Regions from separate parts of the Peribacillus sp. N1 genome, predicted to be linked through region 2. Evidence: riboswitches for the same ligand, from Rfam matches in the RefSeq annotation. Region 2 holds a riboswitch; the other holds the start of a gene.
What was found. Region 2 has a riboswitch for cyclic di-GMP ahead of ACYP5M_RS14350 (anti-repressor SinI family protein). Riboswitches for the same ligand answer to the same signal wherever they lie in the genome.

Region 1: it holds a riboswitch for cyclic di-GMP, as region 2 does, so the genes downstream of both, ACYP5M_RS09025 (anti-repressor SinI family protein) here and ACYP5M_RS14350 (anti-repressor SinI family protein) in region 2, are expected to answer to the same signal.

Annotation. Positions count from the first base shown of each region.
Region 1 covers NZ_BAAHZO010000002.1:107,990-114,408, forward strand. The annotation lists gene ACYP5M_RS09010 (hypothetical protein) at 1-180, opposite strand, end outside; gene ACYP5M_RS09015 (hypothetical protein) at 541-672, opposite strand; gene ACYP5M_RS09020 (hypothetical protein) at 922-1,059, opposite strand; gene ACYP5M_RS09025 (anti-repressor SinI family protein) at 1,549-1,653, opposite strand; cyclic di-GMP riboswitch class I at 1,672-1,755, opposite strand; gene ACYP5M_RS09030 (ABC transporter ATP-binding protein) at 2,190-3,989, opposite strand; gene ACYP5M_RS09035 (lasso peptide biosynthesis B2 protein) at 4,184-4,666, opposite strand; gene ACYP5M_RS09040 (lasso peptide biosynthesis PqqD family chaperone) at 4,699-4,983, opposite strand; gene ACYP5M_RS09045 (HPr kinase/phosphorylase) at 4,973-5,914, opposite strand; gene ACYP5M_RS09050 (paeninodin family lasso peptide) at 6,049-6,180, opposite strand; gene ACYP5M_RS09055 (lasso peptide isopeptide bond-forming cyclase) at 6,196-6,419, opposite strand, start outside.
Region 2 covers NZ_BAAHZO010000003.1:284,444-296,144, reverse strand. The annotation lists gene fliS (flagellar export chaperone FliS) at 1-334, shown strand, start outside; gene ACYP5M_RS14365 (flagellar protein FliT) at 334-678, shown strand; gene hpf (ribosome hibernation-promoting factor, HPF/YfiA family) at 932-1,489, shown strand; gene ACYP5M_RS14355 (hypothetical protein) at 1,787-1,984, shown strand; cyclic di-GMP riboswitch class I at 2,148-2,233, shown strand; gene ACYP5M_RS14350 (anti-repressor SinI family protein) at 2,265-2,405, shown strand; gene ACYP5M_RS14345 (helix-turn-helix domain-containing protein) at 2,554-2,877, opposite strand; gene secA (preprotein translocase subunit SecA) at 3,298-5,811, shown strand; one part of gene prfB (peptide chain release factor 2) at 5,983-6,045, shown strand; one part of gene prfB (peptide chain release factor 2) at 6,047-7,081, shown strand; gene ACYP5M_RS14330 (YitT family protein) at 7,238-8,101, shown strand; gene cccB (cytochrome c551) at 8,151-8,492, shown strand; gene ftsE (cell division ATP-binding protein FtsE) at 8,786-9,472, shown strand; gene ftsX (permease-like cell division protein FtsX) at 9,462-10,355, shown strand; gene ACYP5M_RS14310 (murein hydrolase activator EnvC family protein) at 10,450-11,701, shown strand, end outside.

The sequences.
Region 1 (6,419 bases), on a different contig from region 2:
TACATGTGACCGATTTTGCACATAATCTGCACGATTCGGAAATCGAAGCTTTATTTTAGAGCTTAACAAATCCCAGGACTTCCCGAACTCCGCCTCACTTTCATCACTCGCTTTTTGAACCGCTTGAAAAAAAAGAATGATACTAACTCCTGCAGCTAACACCCCGAGAATAGCCGTCAATTCTCCTCATACTCATCACCCTCACAGGTTATCATTCATTTATATATAAATGAAAACGATAAAAAAGAAGCATGTTTTAAACATGCTCCTTTAGTATATGTAACGGAAATGATTTCTTAAATTCATTGACGCTTTCTTCTTCGATACCAGAAAAGAGAAAAGAAGATTCCTAGCAAACCGCCAAACGTGTCCGTGATAACATCCACAAAGGGACACGGCCACCGGTTAGTTTTTGATGCAGATCATCTGCACTAAAAAGGCAACATATAAGAGCCCCTGAAAACGATAGAATAACATTCTATACAAAACTGCACCAAACAACACCCAACGTCAATAAGCCCGGGAAGAAGTATCTACGGATCATATTCTTTCAGGTTGTTCAATAATCCCGCTTAATTTCTCCTTAATCTCTTCCACAAGTTCATTTACAGTAACATCTTGTCCAGACTCACCCTTGGCAAAAGTGTCTTTTAAAATATCAAAAAAATCCATTTAAAATTTCCACTCCACAATCTCATAAGTTGTCCCAATTTTTTTCAAAAATAAGGAATATAGCTCTTTTATAATCACATATATAGTAGCGATTGGCAAGTAGGAACTAGTTTAAAAACCAAAAATTTACCCAATTTTAACATTTCTGAAATATCCCTTTGGAATGAACACTAGTATGTTTTAGGTAAATACGTGAGGATATAAGAAAACAAAAAAAGGACCGATTCCTCAGCCCTTCGAAACCCCATATTATGCTTGTCCCATAAAATATGTCATTAATGCAATTAAAACTAATGTAATGGTAATATAAGTCCCAATAAAAATTTTCTTGCTTCTTTGTTTCTTTTCATAAACTTCCTCGAACGTAATGAACCTGTTTTTTGTCATCAAATAATCTCCTTCTATTTTGATGGCAGCTATCTGACATCGCCTTTTGCGAAGTCCCTTTGCTTAATCTCTATATGTAGTATCGGCACATAACCAAAATATTTAAGTATTATTAACTGTTTTTTATAGGTAATATTTCTTAAATCTGTAGAATTTAACGACTAACGTATTATGTACTTTAACTAAATTCTATGATCATTCTGTTAAATCCTGCCTAGGTATCATTTTAATATCTAAATTTATTAAGCGCTTACTTTATAAAATTCATTATTATTTTTATCCAACCGCAAAATGATAACCATAACGGTACACAGAATAAAGTTCCCCATATTAATCCCCTTATAAAAGTACAAGGTACATCCATAATAAAATCCCTCTCATTTAGGTTGCATTTTTAATATTGTCCCCTTGTTCTTTATTTCAGATACTTTTTTACGAAAAAAAAACAAAAAAAGAAGACTGTATAACAGCCTTCCCTAACGTATTTTTTCATTTTCCTTTGATGAACTCCCGCACATCTTCAATAGATAATCCTAGATTTTTAGCCTCCAAAATTAGATGAAACCATTCTTCCCGTTCATTGTTAGCTTCCATGATAAATCCCACCCAACTTGTGGTAACACAGCCGTCTTAGCAATTAGCCTTAGACCTGTAATTTTGCGTCCCTACTTTTCAATAGGTTTGCCTTTCTCAAGAATATTTCACATTAGTTTTTATTACTCTTTCAAGTTTAATAAATATCTTGAAAAACTCTTTCGATTCCCTTGTCCAAGTGAACCATTATGCCCTAAAAAAATTTCCCCTTAATTAAAACTATATTAATGTTAATTATACTTAAAAACGTAATAATAGCTCTTAATACTATTCGTTTTTTTATGTCATTTTTCAACACAATTCATCAAAAAGTGACATTATAATGTAAAAATACTGGTAGAATGCGATTTCTTTAAAACAATTTTCTAAAAAGCAGAGATATAATCGCTATAACAATTTATTATTTACTATTCTAAAAAAGTATTTTTTCGAATTAAGTAGGCTAAGTCATTCATTATTAATTTATCTCCCCTAAGAAAAAAGCCAGCATTACAAACCATAAAATGGTTGTAACCTGACTGTCGTGAACTTCCAATTTATACTCTTGATTCCATTTGGATACCTAATAAATTGCTAAACATCCCTCTTTTTTCATTCGCTAATTGGTTATATTCACCGACCTGAATGATTTCTCCCTGATCCATGACCAGTACTTGGTCGGCATTGCGAATCGTCGATAATCGATGAGCTATTACGATGATGGTCATTTTTCCTTTTAATCGTTCAATAGCGGATTGAATCTTTGCTTCGTTCTCCGTATCCAATGCACTTGTGGCTTCATCCAATACCAGGATGGCCGGTTTGCGTAAAATTGCTCTGGCTAACACTAACCGTTGCCTTTCTCCTCCAGACAGTCGCACACCTCGATCTCCGATGAGTGTATCCAAACCTTGTGGAAGTTTACTGACAAAATCAGCAGCTGCAGCGAAATCCAAAGATTCCCATATGAATTCATCACTTGCATCAGGGTCAATGATCAGCAAATTTTCCCTTATTGTTGCATTAAAGAGATATGGATCTTGCGGGATATAACTTATGGACCTCCGCAGTGATAATAATCGGTCATTAGTAAGGGGACTATCATCTATTCTGACTTCGCCCCTATTAGGATGATTCAACCCCATTAATATATCTATTAATGTGCTTTTTCCGGCACCCGATCGGCCGACAATAGCCGTCATACGGTTAGAGGGGATGTGTAGGCTTATATTTTTAAGGGCATAAGTGCTCTCATTTTGATCATAACTAAAAAAAACATTACGGCAATCCAGCCCTCGTTTAATTTCAATAGGCATGATATTTTTATAATCAGATTCATATAATTCTCTTGCATCTCTACATTCGTTTTGTAAATCGGACAATGCTTTAAAAGACGGAAGCGTAGATCCTATTTGCTCTAAATTGGATTGAATGCTTGTAAACCTTGGCCATAACCTTGAAAAAATAACCATTATCAGCATTAATTGTGCTGGCTGGGCCATGAACATCTTTATCGAAAAAAAGACGAAGATCGCAATTAAGACTGAAGATACAATTTTGAAAATCATCTGGGAGGTAGTATTTAAAGTCGTTAACTTGATTCTATTTTTTTCTATTCTTTTACTTAAGGAAAGAAACCAATTCAAATGTGATTCCTCTAGTGAATTACTTTTGATATCTTTCATTCCGTTAAGGTGATCAGTCATGCCCGCTAAATATGTTTGTGTTAGCTGAAAGGTTTCCTTTCCAATAGACTGAGACTTTTTTACAAACTTCCGGGAAGAAAAAATAAGAATGATCCCAAAAGCTATTATAAAACTTGTCATTGGAACAGATAAATAAAAAGCTATACCGATTTGAATGAAAGTAAATATAAGAGAGGATATAAATTGTAAAAATAAATTTATCCCTGCACTTACATTGAAGGTTTCATTTGTCATGATGTTGATAATATCGGATTTCCTCTTTTTTAAGTAAAATCCCCAATTGACTTGCAGCAGACTGCCATACGCCTCATCCCTTAACTTTCTAACAAAACCTTGTTGGATTTTCACTCCCAAGATAGTTTGATTCCGCTTAAATACACTTTGTCCCACCATTAATATCACATAAGCGCCAAGTATTATTAAAAGACTTACCGTTTCCGGAATTCCTATGAATAATCCATTAACCCAGCTTAAGAAAGGAACTTCATCCGTTTTTATATCCATTATACCGGTCAATCCAATCAGAGGGATCAACAAGAAAATTCCTACGCCTTCTAAAAAACCTATTAAAATCATACAAATAAGATTGATATATAGTATTTTTCCTGAAAAATCATGTATTCGTTTCGTAAAAAGTAAAAGATGCTTCATAACCATATCCTCCATTCAGGCCATATTTGATCGTTTTCCTTCATGTTACTAGTGATAAAGCGCGAAAATGGAAGGAAAGGTATTAGGTTCTAAGATTATTATTCACATTGAAGATAGTATGGGTGGGGTGGTGACGCGTGGACTCCTGGATAAACCTTGGAGGGTTTATTTTGTTCAAATTGAATGTTATCAGATTAACCAGACTCTTGTTCTTTCAGACTTCCACCCCTGTTCTTTTTAGAGAACTTAGAAACAACAGTGAACCTATCCATCACTTCTGCTCCCGTTATGTAAAAAGGTCCACTGCGTAGCCAAGCATGTGCAATGAGCCCTCCATTCTCATCTTTGGCTGTACCTAAATAAAGAGTGCTATCAATTTCTCGTTTTTCCAGCATCTTCATAGCCGCCATTGCCTTTACAAGACACTGGCTTTCCCATATGGTGTAGCGGCTCATAATATTTATAGCCCGTGAAACATTTGCTAAAATCTCTTTATCCGCTGCAATCAACTCATATGATGACTCTTTCATCTGTTCACCAAGTGTTGGGGCAACTTTTGAAAAGGAAATGCTTTTAAGATAACGGGCCTTGCCTAAATGTATAAAGGCCTCGATATACAGCAGCTTTGTCTTGAAGTTTAATTTAAGAAAAGTCTGAGCTTTCTTTACGATGTTCATTTTTTAGCCTCCTAGACTAAAGATTCATGATACTAGGAATGGATGCTAACTAAACCTTGTTCTAGCAATTGACTTAAAAAGTCAGTGACATGTGACTGACAATCGGTTTGATGGACATTGTATTGTGACTGTAATGTTGTTACTAACTCTTGAATCGTGATGGGCTCCTTCATTAACTCCCATATTTCCCCGCCTAGTTCACCTAAATTATAATATTTACCGTTAGAAACACTTAACATTACTTTTTCCCCATCCATATCACTTACTATGTTCCCTGGACTTTGGCTATATTTCGTATCAAGTTGTTTAGTAATCATGAACTTTTTCCTCCCTTTTTAAAACATTTAAAATAATTTCCGATAAGTGTGGCGCCGTGAAGCGATTCGTTGGTCTACGTAATTGGAAAAACTCGATTTTCTTAATCATTTTGGCAGAAGTATTAAAGTGCCAGTCCATCAACCCAGATTTTTGGATAAAAAAATTACGGTATGTATGATGATACAATTTATAAAATCTTTGAAGAGATGGTATAGGCGTAATATCTATCTCGTTATTTTCTCCCTTGATCAATTCAAAAACACCAGCGAGCGGGAGTTGTTCGGTAATAAACTGTTCTTGAACAGGAACAGCGAATTTATCTTCTCTAACAATGAGTGGCTGATAATTATTTGAATCCATTTCAAAATGATTTAAGCTTTCCAGCCATAATTTTTGTTGTGGATATGAAGGTGTTACAATTGGTACATTTTCATCATTTAGTGTTACTGGTATGACATCATCACTCATGAGCTTATAGCCCCTTTTTAAAAAAGCTGAAGCAAGAGTGGATTTCCCAGCCCCAGAATCACCAACAATTGCATATGCCTTTCCATCTATGGCTACCGCACTTCCGTGTATAGGAAGGATTTTTCTTTGCATCAAAATGGCACCCATGCATGTTCCGAGGATATAAAGACGAATCTCATCCTCTTGTGCCGCATCAATTGGACAAAATTTTATTCTATTTCCGCCTTGGATCAGGAAAATGGCCGTCCTGGAAACATGGAACATAATCCAGTCTTTCTTAATGACAAAATCATCATCAGGAACTGAATGCTCAGACCATAATGTATGTAGATCCGCTTTTTCAATAACAATATCCGTTTTATCATCCACTATATTAATAGGAAGCAATTCAGGCAAAGCTATATCACTTGAGACGGTTAAACCATATGCTTCATAAACTGTCCTTGTTTTAATACCAATCATATAAATACCCCCGAACATAAATAACGTCTAGACAGGTCTAATGTTTAATACTTTATTATTCTTGAAGTCATACCCCTATTAACTGGATAAATAGGGGCTTAGGGGAACCTAACAGACTTTATTGCGTAAAAAGTTTAACTAAAAGTTATGTCACCTTTAGGAGTGCCTGCTGGAAATGCAGCATCTGTGTAATCACCATCTGTTCCAAGCATTGTTTGATTAACATCAAGAACTTCTAATTCAGGCTTTTTCCATTCCTTTTTCATAGTATTCACCTCCTTTTAATTGAATCGTTTTAAAAATCGATACACGATTAAACTTCGCATTAGGAATTTATGGTCAGGGTTTGTAGCAAGTTCGGGTTCCGTTCCTTTTTTAACCGTTACTAAGGCATTCTTTATCGCTTGTCCATCCAGGAATTCCAGGGCTTTATCATCTGTGCTCAGCTGCTCAATCTCCTCTATGAATTCACCCCATTTAGGAAGCATACGGTGAACCCAATCAG
Region 2 (11,701 bases):
TACATTAATGCTTTATAATGGCTGTTTGAAGTTCATCATGCTTGGGAAGAAGGCCATTGAAGCAGGAAATATCGAAGCGAAGAATACGAACATCATCAAGGCGCAAAATATCATCCGCGAATTGATGGTGACGCTGAATATGGATGCGGATGTATCCAAAGCTATGATGAGTCTATATGATTTCATGAACCGGCGTCTGATAGAAGCGAATATGAAAAATGATGTTTCTACCTTGGAAGAAGTGGAGGGCCTTGTTACTGAGTTCCGGAATACTTGGAAGGAAGTAATTCAAATCAATCGGAAAAAACAATTTACCCAAAGCGGTCAAGTGTAATGGTGATTAGGACCTTTCATGATTTGACTGTTGAATTACTTGCCGTTCTGGAAAATCACACGATTACAGAGCGTGATGATAAAATAGAAAGGATCACAAAGCTGATCGATCAGCGAGATGGACTTCTTTCTCGAATCAAACCGCCTTTTACTGCAGAAGAGCAGCAGCTGGGACGTGCAGCACTGTTGCTCAACCAAAAGGTCGATCACTTGCTGAAGCTCCAAAAGCAGGAGATAAAGCGGGATATCCAGGAAATAAACAAGAAGAAACGATCATCTAATAAATACACGAACCCGTATGAAAGTCTATCAGTGGATGGTGTGTTCTATGATAAAAGAAATTGATTATACGACCGTTTGGATTCCAAAAGGTTTTTATGTTAATTATTTTTAAATTTTCTGTAAATAAAATAGGCTTAATTTTTTCTTTATAGCATAGCATTTGATATAATGAAGCTAGGGCAGACATCAACCCCTTTCCAAACCTTCCGACAATTGTTTCATTATTTCGACATATTTCATGATGTGTTTCTAAAAGGAACCGGAGGGGTATTGTAGAATCTAACTGTATAGTCTTAATTTAAGGAGGACTCACTTTATGAATTACAACGTACGCGGTGAAAACATTGAGGTAACTCCAGCAATTCGAGAATACGTCGAAAAGAAAATTGGCAAGTTAGAACGATATTTTAACAATACACCAGATGCAAATGTGTTAGTGAATTTAAAAGTGAACAATAATACATCAAAGGTCGAAGTGACGATTCCCATGCAGAATTTGGTTCTTCGTGCTGAAGAGGAAAATGCGGATATGTATGCTGCCATTGACTTGATCAATGATAAGCTTGAACGCCAAATTCGTAAACATAAAACGAAGGTCAATCGTAAGTTCCGGAACAATCTATCAGCTGCACCAGATGCATTCGCCTTCAATATGGAAGTTGACGAAGTGGTGGATGAATTCGAAGACGATAATGATATTGAAGTGGTCCGCAATAAGCGCTTTGATTTAAAGCCGATGGACAGTGAAGAAGCGATTCTACAAATGAATATGCTTGGTCACAGTTTCTTCGTTTACACGAATGCGGATACTAATACAACGAACGTAGTGTACCGCCGAAAAGATGGACGCTATGGATTGATTGAACCTAGTTAATTATTATTCTAAGATCAAAAGCACAGCCCAGCCTTTGGGTTGTGCTTTTTTAATGCCTGTTGATAGAATTCGTTTGAAAAGGAAAAGAATGATTGCTTCTTTTGTTCTCTATAAAATACAAATCAACGAAAAATCCTTTTGAAGAACAATTATTGTTCTTTATTAAGATAAATAGTCAGTTTTACCTATTTAATAACCCCCTTCTTTTGCACTATACTCAAATTGTAAGTTCTTTAAAAAGAACGGCTGATTTTTTATATAAAACAATTTGATCAAGGTGCAGAGGGGTTGGATTACTTGTATCGAAAGAATTGCCATACTTGCCATAGGGCTTCTTTTAGCAGTGCGGAATATGGAAAGTGGCTTTGCCCGACCTGCGGTGAGGATTTAACTGCGCAAAAAGCCTTGGATGCACTTACAATGGAGAGAATCAATACAAAGCAACGAAATATTAAGAAGAGCAATATTCACTATTATACAAAAAAACGAAAATGAATTAGTCTATGATAAATTACCTGCACTATGAATTTTCTTAATTTTGTAATAATTTGTCGGATAAAAGTTTTTGCATTTAGGTAGATTACCGACATAAAATAGCAATATATGGAGTGGGTATCCGTTATAATATGATTATAAGTAATGTATTTGGTAATAAATACCACGACAAAGGCAAACTTATTGAAAGATGAGGGCGCAAAGGCACAGGTCTAAGGTCCTCGAGACTATGATGGCTGGTCTGCCTGAAATACAAGGAGTATTTTAGGAGGTAGAAGAGGTGGCTAATGTGGAAGTGGATCAAGAATGGGTGAAATTGATTTCAGAAGCAAGGAGCTTGGGTTTCAAAAAGGAGGAAATCAGTGCTTTTTTGAAACGGGAAAGCCTTGAGGTAACATTAGAGGAGAACAATGGAAAATAGCTTACGAAAAAGTTCGAGAACATCCCTATAAACAGTAATTCGATTCATTAGCTGTTTATAGGGTTTATTCTTCCTTGAGATTCTACAAGTCTAGCTTATTCAAACTGTATTCTTCAGGATTATGTAGGTAAACTAGTGTACTACCACTCTACTCTTCTTTATCTTTTCTCCATTTATTAAACTCGATGAATTCCCTGAATTGTTGTTTTGAGACACCCGAATTCATGGCTTCCTCAACGATTTTCATCCAGTCAGTGTCCAAGGTTTCCTTATTTGGTGCATCATAAAGCAGGGCATCAACAGGAATGTTTAGTACGGCGGAGATTTTTTCAAGAAATTGAATAGAAGGATTCGTTTGTAAGTTCCGCTCGAGCGAACTTAAATAAGACTTTGCCACACCCGCTTTATCGGCAAGTTCAGTCATCGACATTTTCTTTTCTTCTCGCAGTTTTTTTACACGTTCACCAATCATCAATACCACCTCGAAACATGTTCTATTTATCTTCCGCTAATAAGTGTCAGTAGCCAATCTTATCATTCAAAACAAGACGACTGTAAGGTTGGATTACCTTGACATGCTATCGCTAGAGAGGACACACAGCATCTAGTGATGGAAGGTTATGGATAATTCTCATTTGCATATGGAATAGTGGGGAGTTAGCAACATATTTTTTATACTTCCTTCTATTTTAACAGTTTTACTCCTCATTTATCCATTGTTTTTCGCAAGAATTGAATTCAGGTCTATACCAGGGAAGTGACATGAAGTTGTACCTCTATGATAGAAGTGGTAAAATTAAGCGTGCATTAGTAATAATAGAAGTGTGTTTCTTCTTACTTATATGAATTTTGTCATTGAACGATCATTACCATAATAGAGGAGCGTTATTGAATGCTTAATATATTAAATAAAGTTTTTGATCCGAATAAGCGAGAAATCAAACGTTTAGAAAAAATCGCCGATCAGGTCGAAGCGCTGGCTGATGAGACGGCGGGGTTATCGGATGAACAGTTGCGTGCCAAAACGGGTGAATTTAAAGAGCGTTATCAAAATGGGGAAACCGTTGATGATTTGCTTGTTGAGGCTTTTGCGGTTGCACGTGAAGGGGCAAAGCGTGCTCTGGGTTTATATCCTTACCGTGTTCAAATCATGGGTGGGGCATCACTTCATGATGGAAATATCTCCGAGATGAAAACAGGGGAAGGTAAAACCTTAACATCCACCATGCCGGTTTATTTAAACGCGCTTACCGGTAAAGGTGTACATGTCGTTACTGTCAATGAATACTTGGCACACCGTGATGCCACCGAGATGGGTGTATTGTATGATTTCCTTGGTTTGACCGTCGGGTTGAATTTGAACAGTCATTCTAAAGAAGAAAAACAGGCGGCGTACAATGCTGACATTACGTATAGTACGAATAATGAGTTAGGTTTTGATTATCTTCGTGACAATATGGTGTTATATAAAGAACAAATGGTACAGCGCCCGCTGCACTTCGCTGTCATTGATGAGGTCGATTCGATTTTGATCGATGAGGCAAGAACGCCATTGATCATTTCCGGCTCCGCACAAAAATCGGCTCAGCTGTATATCCAGGCCAATGCGTTTGTAAAAACCTTGAAAAAAGAAACCGACTACACATATGATGAAAAGACAAAAGGTGTTCAGCTGACGGAAGATGGGATGAATCGAGCTGAAAAAGCGTTTAATATCGATAATTTATTCGATATTAATCACGTTACTTTGAATCATCATATCAATCAGGCGTTAAAGGCACATGTTTCCATGCATTTGGATGTGGATTATGTTGTCCAGGAAGGCGAGATAGTCATCGTTGACCAATTCACTGGCCGTTTGATGAAAGGCCGCCGTTACAGTGAAGGTCTCCACCAAGCGATCGAAGCGAAAGAAGGACTTGAGATTCAAAATGAAAGCATGACTCTTGCGACGATTACATTCCAGAACTATTTCAGGATGTATGAAAAGCTTTCAGGTATGACCGGAACAGCCAAAACGGAAGAAGAAGAATTCCGCAATATTTATAATATGAATGTAATTGCGATCCCGACAAACAGGAATATCATCAGGGACGACAGGGCAGATCTTATATACGCGACAACTGATGGCAAATTCAAGGCTGTTGTGGAAGACATCGCCGAACGCTATACAAAGGGTCAGCCTGTGCTTGTCGGTACGGTTGCCATCGAAACATCTGAAGTCATATCTGCCTATTTATCAAAAAAAGGAATCCCTCACGATGTTTTGAATGCCAAGAACCATGAGCGTGAAGCGGAAATCATTGCGAATGCAGGTAATCAAGGCTCAGTTACGATCGCTACGAACATGGCAGGGCGCGGTACGGATATCAAGCTTGGAGAAGGTGTCAAGGAGCTTGGGGGCCTTGCTGTAATCGGTACGGAACGTCATGAAAGCAGGCGTATAGATAACCAGCTGCGTGGTCGGTCCGGCCGTCAGGGAGATCCAGGGGTCACTCAATTCTATTTATCAATGGAAGATGAATTGATGCGCCGCTTCGGTTCGGATAACATGAAAAACATGATGGCGCGCCTTGGTATGGATGATTCCCAGCCAATTCAAAGCAAAATGGTGACAAGGGCCGTTGAATCCGCACAGAAACGGGTCGAAGGCAATAACTTCGATTCACGTAAGCAATTACTGCAGTATGATGATGTTCTCCGTCAACAACGGGAAATTATCTATAAACAGCGTTTCGATGTCATGGAAAGTGACAACTTACGTGAAATCGTCGAAACGATGATCACGGCATCCATCCAGCGAAATGTTGTCGCGTTTGCACCAATGGGTGATGAGGAAGGCTGGAATTTACAAGGCCTTGTCGATTACCTGAATGGTAACCTATTCAATGAAGGTTCAATCACTTTAGCTGATTTGGAAGGGAAAAATGAATCGGAATTGGTTGAGTTCATTTTAGCAAAAGTGAAAGAAAGCTATGACCAAAAAGAAGAAGAGCTATCTGAAGAACAAATGCGTGAATTCGAAAAAGTAATCGTTCTTCGTGCCGTCGATAGCAAGTGGATGGACCATATTGATGCGATGGAGCAATTGCGCCAAGGGATCCACCTTCGTGCTTATGGCCAGATTGATCCGCTTCGTGAATATCAATCAGAAGGTTTCGCAATGTTTGAAGCGATGATTGCTTCAATGGAAGATGAAGTCGCAAAATACATCATGAAGGCCGAAATCCGAAACAATTTGGAACGTAAGGAAGTCATAAAAGGACAAGCGGTCAATCCGAAGGAAGAAGACGGGGGAAAAGTGAAAAAAGCCCCTGCCCGTAAAAAGGAAGACGTTGGCCGAAACGCGTTATGCCCATGCGGCAGCGGTAAAAAATATAAGAATTGCCATGGCAATTTAGGTTAAAGTTAGGTGTATAATGATTATGGGACGGTTAAGTGTAAGGCTTGCCGCCTCTTTTCATGTTTTGTTTGCATAAAGGTATACATTTGCATATAGTTTGTAGAGGTTTTATTTGTAATGAAGGGAATCCCTCTTCAGGGATTTTTTTTAACATACTTAATGAGGTGAAGAGAAATGGAATTAGCAGAAATTAGAAATGAACTTGAACGGACAGCGCAACGATTAACGGACTTTAGGGGGTCTCTTTGACTTAGATGAAAAAGAGGCACGAATCGCACAGCTAGAAAATGAGATGACACATCCCGATTTTTGGAATGATCAGCAAAAGGCACAAACTGTCATCAATGAAACGAATGGTTTAAAAGAACAAGTCAATCAATTATCCGACCTGAATGAATCATATGAAAATCTGGATTTGACATATGAATTAGTGAAAGAGGAGAACGATCAAGAACTTTTAGCGGAGCTGGAAGAAGAGATCACGGTTCTTGCACAAAAGATGAACGACTTTGAACTTCAACTTTTACTAAGTGAAGAATATGACTCGAAAAATGCCATTCTTGAACTGCATCCTGGTGCAGGCGGAACGGAGTCCCAGGATTGGGGTTCCATGCTGCTGCGCATGTATACAAGATGGGGTGAAAAAAGAGGCTTTAAAGTGGAAACCCTTGATTACCTTCCAGGTGATGAAGCTGGTATCAAGAGTGTCACTTTAATTTTCAAAGGCCATAACGCCTATGGTTATTTGAAAGCGGAAAAAGGGGTACACCGTCTTGTTCGTATTTCTCCTTTCGATTCCTCAGGACGACGCCATACTTCATTCGTTTCATGTGAAGTCATGCCGGAATTCGATGAAACGATCAATATAGAAATACGTACGGAAGATTTGAAAGTCGATACGTACCGGGCAAGTGGTGCAGGTGGTCAGCATATCAATACAACGGACTCGGCAGTCCGGATCACCCATATACCTACGAACACCGTGGTAACGTGCCAAAACGAGAGATCTCAAATCAAAAACAAGGCCCAAGCAATGAATATGCTGAAAGCCAAATTGTATCAACGTGAAATTGAACAGCAACAAGCGGATTTGGATGAAATCCGTGGTGAGCAAAAGGAAATTGGCTGGGGAAGCCAAATTCGTTCTTATGTTTTCCACCCGTATTCCATGGTTAAAGATCACCGTACCAGTGCGGAGACCGGAAACTTGGGAGCAGTCATGGATGGGGATATCGATATGTTCATTGATGCGTACCTGCGTTCAAAATTATAAGATCAGCCAGTCGGACCGGTTTCCCCGGTCCGGCTTTTTTGTGTTTTTTTCTTTTTAACGAATCTTCTGGCTGACATTTACAGGATTGAAAAGGGATGCTCTACCTCGTTCGGCCAATACTAGATAATAATGATGGTTCGAGGAGACTTATGCAAAATGAAGAAAAGATACCGGGAGCAGAAGCACCCTTTAATTCAAAAGTTAACGGAGTATGGATTGGTGATTGTCGGTTCATCCATAATTGCCATTGGTTTTAATGTATTCTTACTGCCTAACCAGGTCGCATCTGGCGGGGTCAGCGGGATTAGCACGATTCTCGATTCAACACTCGGTTGGGAGCCAGCCTACGTCCTTTGGGGTTTTAATATCCCTTTGTTCATTGCAGGGCTTATTATCCTTGGTAGACATTTTGGAGCCAAAAGCTTGATTGGAACCTTATTTCTGCCTTTAGTGGTATTTCTGACAAAGGATTGGGATGCATGGACGAATGATGCATTGCTTGGTTCAATTTGCGGGGGGATGATGGTCGGACTTGGGTTGGGGATCGTCTTTCGCGGGAAGGGTTCCACAGGGGGGACCGATTTGGCGGCACAGATTTTCCATAAGTATACCCATCTGTCATTGGGGACCTGTGTGGCTGTCATTGATGGAATCATCGTTTTAAGCGCTGCCATCGTTTTTGATATTGAAAAGGGGCTTTATGCATTGATTGGATTGTATGTGACAAGCAAGACGATCGACCTCGTCCAGATTGGATTGAACCGTTCGAAGATGTCATTAATTATCACGAATAAAGAAATGGAAGTAAGGGATGCTATCATACATGAGCTGGACCGGGGTGTAACAGGCATATCCGGGTATGGCGGCTATACGGATGTTACTCGTCCAATTTTGATGTGCGTAATAGACCAGTCGGAATTCACCAAATTGAAACAATTGGTGAAACTCGTTGACCCTAAAGCGTTTGTAATTGTAATGGATGCATCGGAGGTACTTGGGGAGGGTTTTAAACTGGATTGAAATTGGTATAATGTTCTTGTGCTGGTATAAATCAGAGGGGGTAAATTCAATGAAAATGAAGTGGTTAGCCTTAGTTTTGGGTACTTCTTTGGCCTTGGCTGCATGCGGTGGAAACGATGATGCTGCAGATAAAGAGCCTGCAAGTGAAAATAATGAAACGACTACGGCAGGTGCCGGTGATGCCGCAAAAATTTATGAAAACAAATGTTCAAGTTGTCATGCAGTGAATCTTGAAGGCGGCGTAGGACCGAATTTAACGAAGGTCGGTTCTAAGCTATCAAAAGCAGACATCGAAAAAGTCATTGCGAATGGTCAGGGCGGAATGCCAAAAGGTATAATCCAGGGCAAGGAAGCGAGCATGGTCGCTGAATGGCTTGCTGATCATAAATAATTATTAATGAAACGTTCTGCTTAGCAGGACGTTTCATTTAGTCTCCTTTAAATCCTCGAACAACTCACATTTAACCCCCTTTTCAAGCAATCAAATCCTGGAATTATTACATAGATGTTGATATATGTCTAACTGAAATGAAACTGTAATATTTTTTATGCTTAATTTGACAAAATATGATGTTATAATGTTTCTGTGCTCAAGTAAGAGAAATTCCTGTCAGATTTCAGTGAAAATTGTCGAAATAGCTGTCGATACATAGTGATAATCCAAGCAAATTAGGTGGTTTTAGAATGATAGAAATGATAGATGTGAAAAAGACATATCCAAATGGTGTAATTGCCATCAATGGAATCAATGTGAAAATAAAGCCAGGCGAGTTCGTTTATGTAGTGGGTCCGAGCGGTGCCGGAAAATCGACCTTCATCAAAATGATGTATAGGGAAGAAAAGCCTACAAGCGGTAATATCTTGGTCAATGGCCTTAGCCTGCCAAGTATCCGTAATTCGAAAGTTCCTCTATTCCGCCGTAATATCGGTATGGTATTCCAAGATTTTAAACTCCTTCAAACATTCACTGCATATGAAAATGTTGCTTTTGCCATGGAAGTTATTGAAAAGGAACCAGAAGAAATCAAAAAGAGAGTCATGGAAGTCCTTGATCTGGTTGGCATTAAACATAAAGCAAGAATGCTGCCCTCCGAGTTATCGGGTGGAGAACAGCAAAGGGTTGCAATAGCCCGTTCTATCGTAAATGATCCCAAGGTAGTCATAGCCGACGAGCCTACAGGTAATCTTGATCCCGAAACATCATGGGAAATCATGAACATATTTGAAGAAATTAATAAACGCGGAACTACACTTGTCATGGCCACTCATAATAGGGACATCGTCAACAATATTAAACGACGTGTCATTGCCATTGAAAGTGGAAAAATAGTTCGCGATGAACATCGAGGTGATTACGGATATGAAATTTAGAACATTGCTCCGTCACTTCCGTGAAAGTTTTAAAAATATTGGCCGTAATGGATGGATGACGTTTGCTTCAGTCAGTGCAGTAACGGTCACTCTAACTTTGGTTGGCGTCTTTTTAGTGCTCATGATGAATTTAAATCATATCGCGGGAAATGTGGAGAAAGATGTCGAAGTTCGTGCACATATTGATAATGCGGCGAATGATGACGATATAAAAACTATCGGTAAGCAAATTATGGAGATGAACGGCATTGAATCAGTGATCTTCTCTCCAAAGGATGAAGAGCTTACGAATTTAATAGATGATTTAGGAGATAATGGCGAGGCGTTTAAACCATTTGAACAGGATAACCCATTAAGGGACGTTTATGTTATCAAAACCAAATCTCCGCAAGATGTCATCAAGGTGGCAAAAGAAATCGAAGGTTTGGAGTATATCCAAAGTGTTAAATATGGACAAGGCTACGTCGAGAAACTATTCAGCTTTGTTAATATTGCTAGAAACATAGGGATCGTACTTATTGTAGGTTTACTATTTACTGCAATGTTCCTGATATCGAATACGATTAAAATTACCATTGTAGCCAGAAGAAAAGAAATTGAGATCATGAGATTGGTAGGAGCAACGAATACGTTCATCCGTTGGCCATTCTTCTTGGAGGGACTGTGGTTGGGAGTCCTCGGTTCCATTATTCCGATAGGTCTGATTGCAGTACTCTACTATAATCTTTATAAATACGCAGCACCGCAGATTACGTTCAAATTCATCGATTTCCTGCCTGCAAATCCGTTTATTTATCAAGTTTCGGCCATCCTCATCGTAATTGGAGCCGTTATCGGTATATGGGGCAGCTTGATGTCCGTCAGGAAGTTCTTGAAAGTATAAAAGTGTATCTTTGCTCGAAAGCCAAAAGAAGACAGACATAAATAGAGAGACGTTACAAGGCACGGATGTAACGGGTTGAAAGGGGAAATGAATCGTGAAAAAAAATATCATTGCCATGAATGCCTCCATCATGATCGGGTTGGGAAGCATTCTAGCGGCACCTTCGGTTTATGCTGAGTCGATTTCGGACTTAGAAAAACAGAAAGAATCCATCCAGGAAAAACGTTCGGGTGTTGAATCGAATATTTCCGACACGGAAAAGAAAATCGATAACCTGCAGGATAAGCAAATGACAGCAGAAGACCAAATCGCTGCCATTGAAGCAAAAATTGCAGAGTCCGCAAAAAAAATCGATGCTAAAAATGCTGAAATTACACAAACGAAAAAAGAAATCGAGGCATTGAAAGAAGAGATTAAAGTATTAAAAGAGCGGATCGCCAAACGTAATGAAGTATTGAAGGAAAGGGCACTTTCTTTCCAGGAGACTGGCGGGGACGTGAACTACCTTGAAGTATTATTCGGATCATCCAGTTTTGGGGATTTAGTTGACCGTGTTGGAGCTGTAGCGACAATCGCTGAAGCGGACCGCGATATTTTAAAGCAGCATGAGCTGGATAAAAAGGATCTGGAAGAAAAGCAAAATGCCGTTGAAACGAAGCTTGCCAGTTTAGAAGTGGCAAAAGCTGAACTATTGGAAATTCAAAAGCAACAAAAACAGCAGAAGCAAGAAAAGGATGCTTTAGTTAAGAAATTAAAGCAACAAACTGAAAAGCATGAACATGAGAAGATGGGTCTAGAGGAAGAAAAAGCGAATCTTGCTGCTCAAGAAAAGGCCATCAAATCGGCCATCAGCTTAGAGCATCAACGTCTAGCCGAATTGGAAGCAGCTCGTAAAAAAGCGGCAGCCGAAGCGAAAAAACGTGCAGAGCAAGAAGCTGCTCAAGCGGCTGCACAAGCAGCATCACAAGCATCCGAATCAAAAAAACAATCCACTTCTTCAGGATATAGTGCAAAAAGCAACAGTTCATCATCATCTTCACAACCTTCGTCTAATGTAAGTCAAGCGCCAGCGCCAGCAGTATCATCGGGCACTTTCACTAGACCAAGTGCAGGATATGTATCTTCAACAATGGGTGAACGTTGGAATAAACAGCATGCTGGCATCGATATCGCTGCTAGCGGAACGGTTCCAGTTGTAGCGGCAGCCGACGGAGTCGTAAGCCGTTCTTACTTCTCAAGTTCATACGGTAACGTCGTCTTCGTTACCCATTCAATCGGCGGTCAGCAATGGACTACTGTGTATGCACACTTAAGTTCTAGACAAGTAGGCGAAGGTGCTGTAGTTG